Regions from separate parts of the Arthrobacter sp. NPDC093125 genome, predicted to be linked through region 2. Evidence: riboswitches for the same ligand, from Rfam matches in the RefSeq annotation. Region 2 holds a riboswitch; each other region holds the start of a gene.
What was found. Region 2 has a riboswitch for S-adenosylmethionine ahead of ACIP9X_RS15165 (DUF1737 domain-containing protein). Riboswitches for the same ligand answer to the same signal wherever they lie in the genome.
Positions count from the first base shown of each region.

Region 1 (2,256 bases), on a different contig from region 2:
CGTCTTCGTCGACACCACTGGGACCAGTCTTTGGCGAACGCGTGTGAGGTACACCACGAATCGCCGGTTCACATGAGTATGGTCTGCAATTGCCTGCAAGCTCAACGACAAAAAGTGCAGAACGCATCTGCATAAATGCACAAGCAGCGGGTTTGACTACCCGTCAGTAATGACCGGCAAGGCCCGCCATTATTACTGACAGCACCTTTTGGCTACTCCCGCTCCGTTCCGTTCAGCCCAATTCAGTCCAGCAGATGTGTGCGCAGCTGCTCGTTGAGTTGCCCGATCTCCGTCAGGAAGCCGTCGTGGCCGATAGGAGCTTCAATCACGTGCACGTCAACGTTGCCGGGCAGGGCCTCAGCGAGCGCGCGGGACTGCGACGGGAAGTAGAGCCGGTCTGAATCGACGGCGGCGACAAAGAACTCGGCAGTGGTCCGGGCGAGCGCTTCCTTCAGTGTTCCCCGTCCACGGCAGATGTCGTGGCTCATGAGGGCTTCGGTGAGGGCGATGTAGCTGTTGGCGTCGAAGCGCCGGACCAGCTTGTGCCCCTGGTGATCCAGGTAGCTCTCCACCTGGTACCGGCCGCGGGCTCCCAGGGCATCGGCCTCGAACGGGGATTCGCTGCCCTGGGCGTTCCGGCCAAAGCGGAAGTCCAGCTCGTGCGCCGAACGGTACGTGATGTGGGCGATCCGTCGGGCGAGCGCCAGGCCGGCCTCGGGCAGCGGTCCCCCGTAATAGTCGCCGCCGTTGAAGTTGGGATCCTGCCGGATGGCGAGGGTCTGCGCCTGGGCAAAGGCAATCTGTTCGGCCGTGCTGCTCGCACCCACGGAGATCACACCGCAGCGGCGCACCCTGTCCGGGTAGCTGACAGCCCACTCGAGCGCGCGGGCGCCGCCCATGGAACCGCCCAGGACGGCGAACCAGCTGCTGATGCCGAGCTGGTCCGCCAGGCGCGCTTCGGCAGCAGTGGAGTCCCGGAGGGTCACCAGCGGGAAGCGGGATCCCCACGGCTTGCCGTCGGGGGCTTCCGACGACGGCCCGGTAGATCCGTAACAACCGCCCAGGATGTTGATGGAGACGACAAAGAATTTGTTGGTGTCCGCCGGTGCGCCGGGGCCGGCCAGCTGCTCCCACCAGCCCTCTTCACCGCCTTCCTGGCCACCCCGGGTCACATGGGTGTCCCCGGTGAGGGCATGTTCCACCAGGATGGCGTTGGAGCCGTCTGCGTTCAGCGTCCCCCAGGTTTCGTAGGCAAGGGTGACGTCAGGGAGGAATCCGCCGGCCTCCAGCTGGAGGCTGCCGATGCCGGCATACCGGAGCGTGCCGTCCAGCGGCGTGCTGCTTGGAGCCGTACTGACAGTATCGTCGGAAGCGTCCGTGCGGGTGGCGGAAATCGTCATTGGGATACCTCTTCTGCGCGCTTGCCTGCCGCCAGTTGACCGCAGGCCAGGTCTTCACCCGGGGCACCCCACCGCGGAAGGAGGGTTGCCGGCCAGCAAGCCGGGGCTGTTGCTGGCACTCATGACCTTGAACCAGCTTACGAAACGGGCCACCGGCTTCGCGAAGATTATGACGCCTATGTGACTCCCTGACCCGCAGGCTAACGGGCAAGCGCAACGCAGAAAGACCACTGGAATCCGCGGTTTTCACGGGCCTCTGCAGGGGTTAGGGCACCCTTAGCTGAGAGCCGCGTCACAAGATGCCAAGATGAGGGCATGCGCATGGATCACGTCTCTTACGCCTGTGAACACGATGGCCTGGCTGCCACCACTGAACGTATCGCGTCTGCCCTCGGCGTTGAAGCCGTAAAGGGTGGAGTACACCCCCGTTTCGGAACCCGGAACATGATTATCCCGCTCGCCGGGCACAAATACCTTGAGGTCGTGGAGGTCCTGGACCACCCGGCGTCGGACAAGGCACCTTTCGGACAGGCTGTGCGGGCTCGCTCAGCTGCCGGAGGCGGCTGGATGGGCTGGTGCGTCGAAGTGGACGACCTTGCCCCGTTCGAGGAGCGTCTCGGACGCGCCGCCGTCAACGGCAACCGCAAGTTCCCGGACGGCCGCGAACTCATCTGGAAGCAGATCGGGATTCTGGGCCTCATCGCCGACCCGCAGGTTCCGTACATGCTGAAGTGGGAGGGCGACCCCTCGCTCCACCCGTCCAACGCCTATGACAGCAACGTCAAGATGTCCAGCCTCACCATCGCCGGCTCGGCCGAACGGGTCACCGAATGGCTCGGCGAGCCCGTGGAGCGGC
Region 1 is NZ_JBIVOQ010000004.1:195,705-197,960, forward strand. Features, by position in the region: gene ACIP9X_RS10590 (homoserine O-acetyltransferase) at 243-1,400, opposite strand; SAM riboswitch class IV at 1,413-1,527, opposite strand; gene ACIP9X_RS10595 (VOC family protein) at 1,716-2,256, shown strand, end outside.
Region 1: it holds a riboswitch for S-adenosylmethionine, as region 2 does, so the genes downstream of both, ACIP9X_RS10590 (homoserine O-acetyltransferase) here and ACIP9X_RS15165 (DUF1737 domain-containing protein) in region 2, are expected to answer to the same signal.

Region 2 (2,256 bases):
CGTCGGCTTCCGCCGTGGAGCCCACGACAGTGGGTTTGAGCACGAACAGCACCTTGACGTCGTCCGGGTTGCGGCCTGCCCCGGCTGCCTCGGCCCGGATGGAATCCCGGTAGGCCTTCATGCCGTCCACGCCGCGCGCGAGCGCAATGGCGACGTCCGCATTCCCGCCCGCGAACGCCTTGCCCCGCGGCGACGCACCTGCCTGCACCAGCACGGGCTCCTCGGGCAGGGGGGCCGTGTTCAGCGGGCCGCGCACCTTGAAGAACTCGCCGCTGTGATGGATCGGGCGCACCTTGGTGTGGTCGGCGAAGACACCGGCCCGGGAATCCTCCACGACGGCGTCCGGTTCCCAGCTGCGCCACAGCTTCCGCACCACGTCCACGAACTCCTCCGCCTTCTCATAGCGGAGGTCGTGCTCGATCTGCTGGTCCACGCCGTAGTTCTGGGCGGCGAGGTCGCTGCCGGAGGTCACCACGTTCCAGCCGAGCTGGCCGTTGGAGAAGTGCTGCAGCGTGGCCAGCAGCCGGGCCGCCGTGAACGGCGGGTAAAAGGACGCGCTGACCGTGGGGACAATGCCCAGGTGATCCGTGGCGGAAAGCAGGTACGGCACCAGGGCCAGCGGATCGTGCTTAGGCGCGAAGGACGCCTGCGCGAGGGACACCTCAGCTGTTCCCCCGTAGGTGTCCGGTACGGTCAGGGAATCCTCGATGATAAACAGGTCCAGTCCGGCCCGCTCGAACTCCCGCACCGCGTGCTGGTACAGCGCCGGTTTCTTCCAGTCGTAACCGATCCCGTAGCCCGGCGTCCCCCAGCCCTGAACCCCGAACCCGTGGCCCACAAACCACCCAAAATGGAGCATGGGACGGACTGTACTGGCGTTCGACTCATTCACTGCTGCCTGGTTTCATCCGGCGTTACGGCGGTTCATCTTCCGTCATTATGCACCCGGGCAGCCCCTTTGTAACCGCGGCGCGGGACCAGGTGCGGCCGGTTCGGAGGTCCCGGCAGGCCCGTCAGTGCCGCCGCGCTGCGGCCGGAAGCGTTACGGAACATGACGACGACGGCGGTGCGCGCCGCCGTCGTCGGTGTTACGTTTTTGGGGAGTCATGAGTACCGGCGCCAAGCCCTGACTGGCCGGTCGGCAACCCTCCCTCGCGGCGGGGTGCCTCAGGTGAATACTCGGCATATCGACCACTTCGAGCTGCAAGCGTGAGAGAAGGAGATCCGTCATGACGGAAGCCCCCGCCGGCGTTACCCTGCCAACCCAGCAGGTTACATCTGAGGACAAGCTGGCCTACCGCCTGATTACCGGGCCGGACAACCGTGCCTTTTGTGAGCGCATTTCCGACGCGCTGGCCGAAGGCTACGTGCTGCACGGCAGCCCCACGGCCGCCTTCAACGGCAGGGACGTGATCGTGGCGCAGGCCGTCGTCCTCCCCGTCGCCGTCGCCACGGCAGACGCTGCGGTTGCCACGGCAGTGGACCAGCTGGACTCTGACGAGAACCTGGACGCGGAAGCATTCGAGGGGCACGCATGAGCTACGCCGGAGACCTCACCCCGGAGGAGGCCTGGGCAAAGCTGGAGGAAGGCGCCGTCCTGGTGGACGTCCGCACCGAGGGCGAATGGGCCCACATCGGCATCCCTGACACCAAGGCCACCGAGAATGACCCGCTGTTCATCCAGTGGACCTTCCCCGGCGGCATCCCTAACCCGGACTTCATCGAGCACCTCCGGCAGCAGGCGCCGGAGGACCAAGGCACGGAGCTTGTGTTCCTGTGCCGGTCCGGCCAGCGCTCCATCGCCGCCGCCATTGCCGCCACGCAGGCCGGCTTCACCTCGTACAACGTCCTCGAAGGGTTTGAGGGCGAACCCGACCGCTATGGCGAGCGCACCGTCAACGGCTGGAAGAACCGCGGCCTCCCGACCAACCTGGGAAAAAACTAAGTGACTTTCAATCAAGATGCCGCCGGCTGGAGCCCCGAGACCCAGGCCGTACGCGGCGGGCTGGACCGCACCAATTTCCAGGAGACCACGGAGCCGATTTTCCTCAACTCCGGCTTCGTTTACGAGTCGGCGGCGGCCGCTGAGCGGGCGTTCACTGGCGAGGACGAGCGCTTCGTCTACTCCCGCTACGGCAACCCGTCCGTCGCCACCTTCCAGGAACGCCTGCGCCTCCTCGAAGGGACGGAGGCCTGCTTCGCGACCGCGTCGGGCATGTCCGCCGTGTTCACCGCTTTGGGCGCGCTGCTGGGCGC
Region 2 is NZ_JBIVOQ010000008.1:44,382-46,637, reverse strand. Features, by position in the region: gene ACIP9X_RS15170 (NtaA/DmoA family FMN-dependent monooxygenase) at 1-859, opposite strand, end outside; SAM riboswitch class IV at 1,103-1,216, shown strand; gene ACIP9X_RS15165 (DUF1737 domain-containing protein) at 1,230-1,538, shown strand; gene ACIP9X_RS15160 (rhodanese-like domain-containing protein) at 1,535-1,945, shown strand; gene ACIP9X_RS15155 (O-succinylhomoserine sulfhydrylase) at 1,946-2,256, shown strand, end outside.

Region 3 (2,256 bases), on a different contig from region 2:
CCGCGCGCGGAGGCACAGGAAACGAAGGAACTCGGCACCGTCGGCTGACCCGCTCCGGGCCTCCGGCATCCTGACATCCCCGCCCCCACGGTCCTTTGACGGTAGTTTGGAACCATGACCCAACCCGCTTCGACCTACAACGATGATCTGCGCCTGGCCCATGTCTTGGCGGATTCCGTGGATGACCAAACCATGAGCCGGTTCAAGGCCCTTGACCTTCAGATCGAAACCAAGCCGGATCTGACGCCGGTCACGGACGCCGACAAAGCAGCAGAGGAGTCGATCCGCGGCCAGCTGTCCAGGTCCCGGCCGCGCGACGCCGTGCTCGGCGAGGAGTTCGGCAGTTCGGGCCATGGCTCCCGGCGCTGGATCATCGACCCCATCGACGGGACCAAGAACTTCGTCCGCGGAGTGCCCGTCTGGGCCACCCTGATTGCCCTCGTTGATGAGGGCGAACCGGTGGTGGGTGTCGTGAGCGCGCCGGCACTTGGCAAGCGTTGGTGGGCAGCCAAGGGCGCGGGCGCGTACATGGGCCGTTCCCTGGCGGCCGCCACCCGGCTCAGGGTCTCAAACGTTTCAAAGCTCTCCGACGCATCGCTGTCCTACTCGAGCCTGGGCGGCTGGAAGGAGCGTGGAAACCTGGATGATTTCCTCGCGCTCACCGACGAGGTCTGGCGCACCCGTGCCTTCGGTGATTTCTGGTCCTATTGCATGGTGGCCGAAGGCTGCGTGGACATCGCATGCGAGCCCGAACTGAACCTGTACGACATGGCTGCGCTGGTGCCCATCGTCACCGAGGCCGGAGGCCGCTTCACCTCGCTGGAGGGAACGGACGGACCCTTTGGGGGCAACGCGCTTGCCACCAACTCGATTCTTCATTCCGAGGTCCTCAAGCGCCTCAACCCGCAGCTGGACGATCTGCTCTAGTTCGGCAATAGCCGTCTGACCGGAATATTACGACGGCGGGTGCCCCCTCAGGTGCGCACCCGCCGTCGTAAGTTCGGCAATCGGCGACAAACAAGAACTCCGTAACAAACCGCTTAACATTCGCGCCGGTCTTTTTCACCGGCCTGCAGGATGTTCTACGCTCTTTACAGGTCACGAGTGCCAGCGCAAAACCCCGGTTTGCTGGCCGGCAACCCTCCATTCGCGGTGGGGTGCCCCGGGTGACGACCAGGCCGATCCGGAACGGACACGGCAAGCGCGGATCCCCGTCACCAGGGGTCCCTTTCTCAGCGAGGTCCCATGACAATTGCAACCTTCCCTTCCACCGTCGCAGGCCTGATCGACGATCACTTCGCCGCTGCCGGACGGCCGCTGGCAGCAGTGACCGGTGCCGAGATCCAGGCCCCGCTCATACAGGGCGGCCACGTGCGCTACGCCAACCTCGACTACGGCGCCTCCGCCCCGGCGCTGTCCGTGGTCTCCGCCTACCTCAACGAGATCCTGCCGTTCTACGCCAGCGTGCACCGCGGCGCCGGATACGCCTCGCAGATCAGCACGTCCGTTTATGAAAACGCCCGGAACATCGTCCGCGAGTTCGTCGGCGGCCGCCCCGACGACTCCGTGATCTTCACGCGCAACACCACGGATTCCCTGAACCTGCTGGCCGGCTGCCTGCCCGTGGAAGACCACCACCACACCGGGGAAGTCCTGTATCTGGACATCGAACACCACGCCAACCTGCTGCCCTGGCAGGGTGTTCCGCACCGCAGCGTGGTGGCCTCAGACTCCCTGGAGGCCACAATTGAAAGCCTTCGGGCCGAACTGCAGCACGGCGACGTCAGCCTCCTCGCAGTGACCGGCGCCTCCAATGTCACCGGCGAGATCCTGCCGATCCGCCGCCTCGCGGCGCTGGCCCACGAATTCGGCGCCCGGATCGTGGTGGACGCGGCACAGCTCGCGCCGCACCGCCGCGTCGACATTGCCGCGGACGACGTCGACTACCTCGCCTTCTCCGGCCACAAGCTCTACGCGCCCTTCGGCGCCGGCGTTCTGGTCGGACGCCCTGACTGGCTCGACGCCGGAACGCCGCACCTTGCGGGCGGCGGCGCCGTCAGCGAAGCCCGGATTGATGGCGTCAGCTGGACCACCGGCCCCGCCCGCCACGAAGGCGGCTCACCCAACGTCCTGGGTGCAGCCACGCTCGCCCGCGCCACCCAGGTGATCGCTGCCCTTGACCAGGACAGCTGGCACGCCCATGAGGCCGCCATCCGTTCCTTCCTGGTGGTGGGCCTGCAGAAGATTGAAGGCGTC
Region 3 is NZ_JBIVOQ010000002.1:209,346-211,601, forward strand. Features, by position in the region: gene ACIP9X_RS05445 (ribosome small subunit-dependent GTPase A) at 1-48, shown strand, start outside; gene hisN (histidinol-phosphatase) at 115-927, shown strand; SAM riboswitch class IV at 1,097-1,210, shown strand; gene ACIP9X_RS05455 (aminotransferase class V-fold PLP-dependent enzyme) at 1,246-2,256, shown strand, end outside.
Region 3: it holds a riboswitch for S-adenosylmethionine, as region 2 does, so the genes downstream of both, ACIP9X_RS05455 (aminotransferase class V-fold PLP-dependent enzyme) here and ACIP9X_RS15165 (DUF1737 domain-containing protein) in region 2, are expected to answer to the same signal.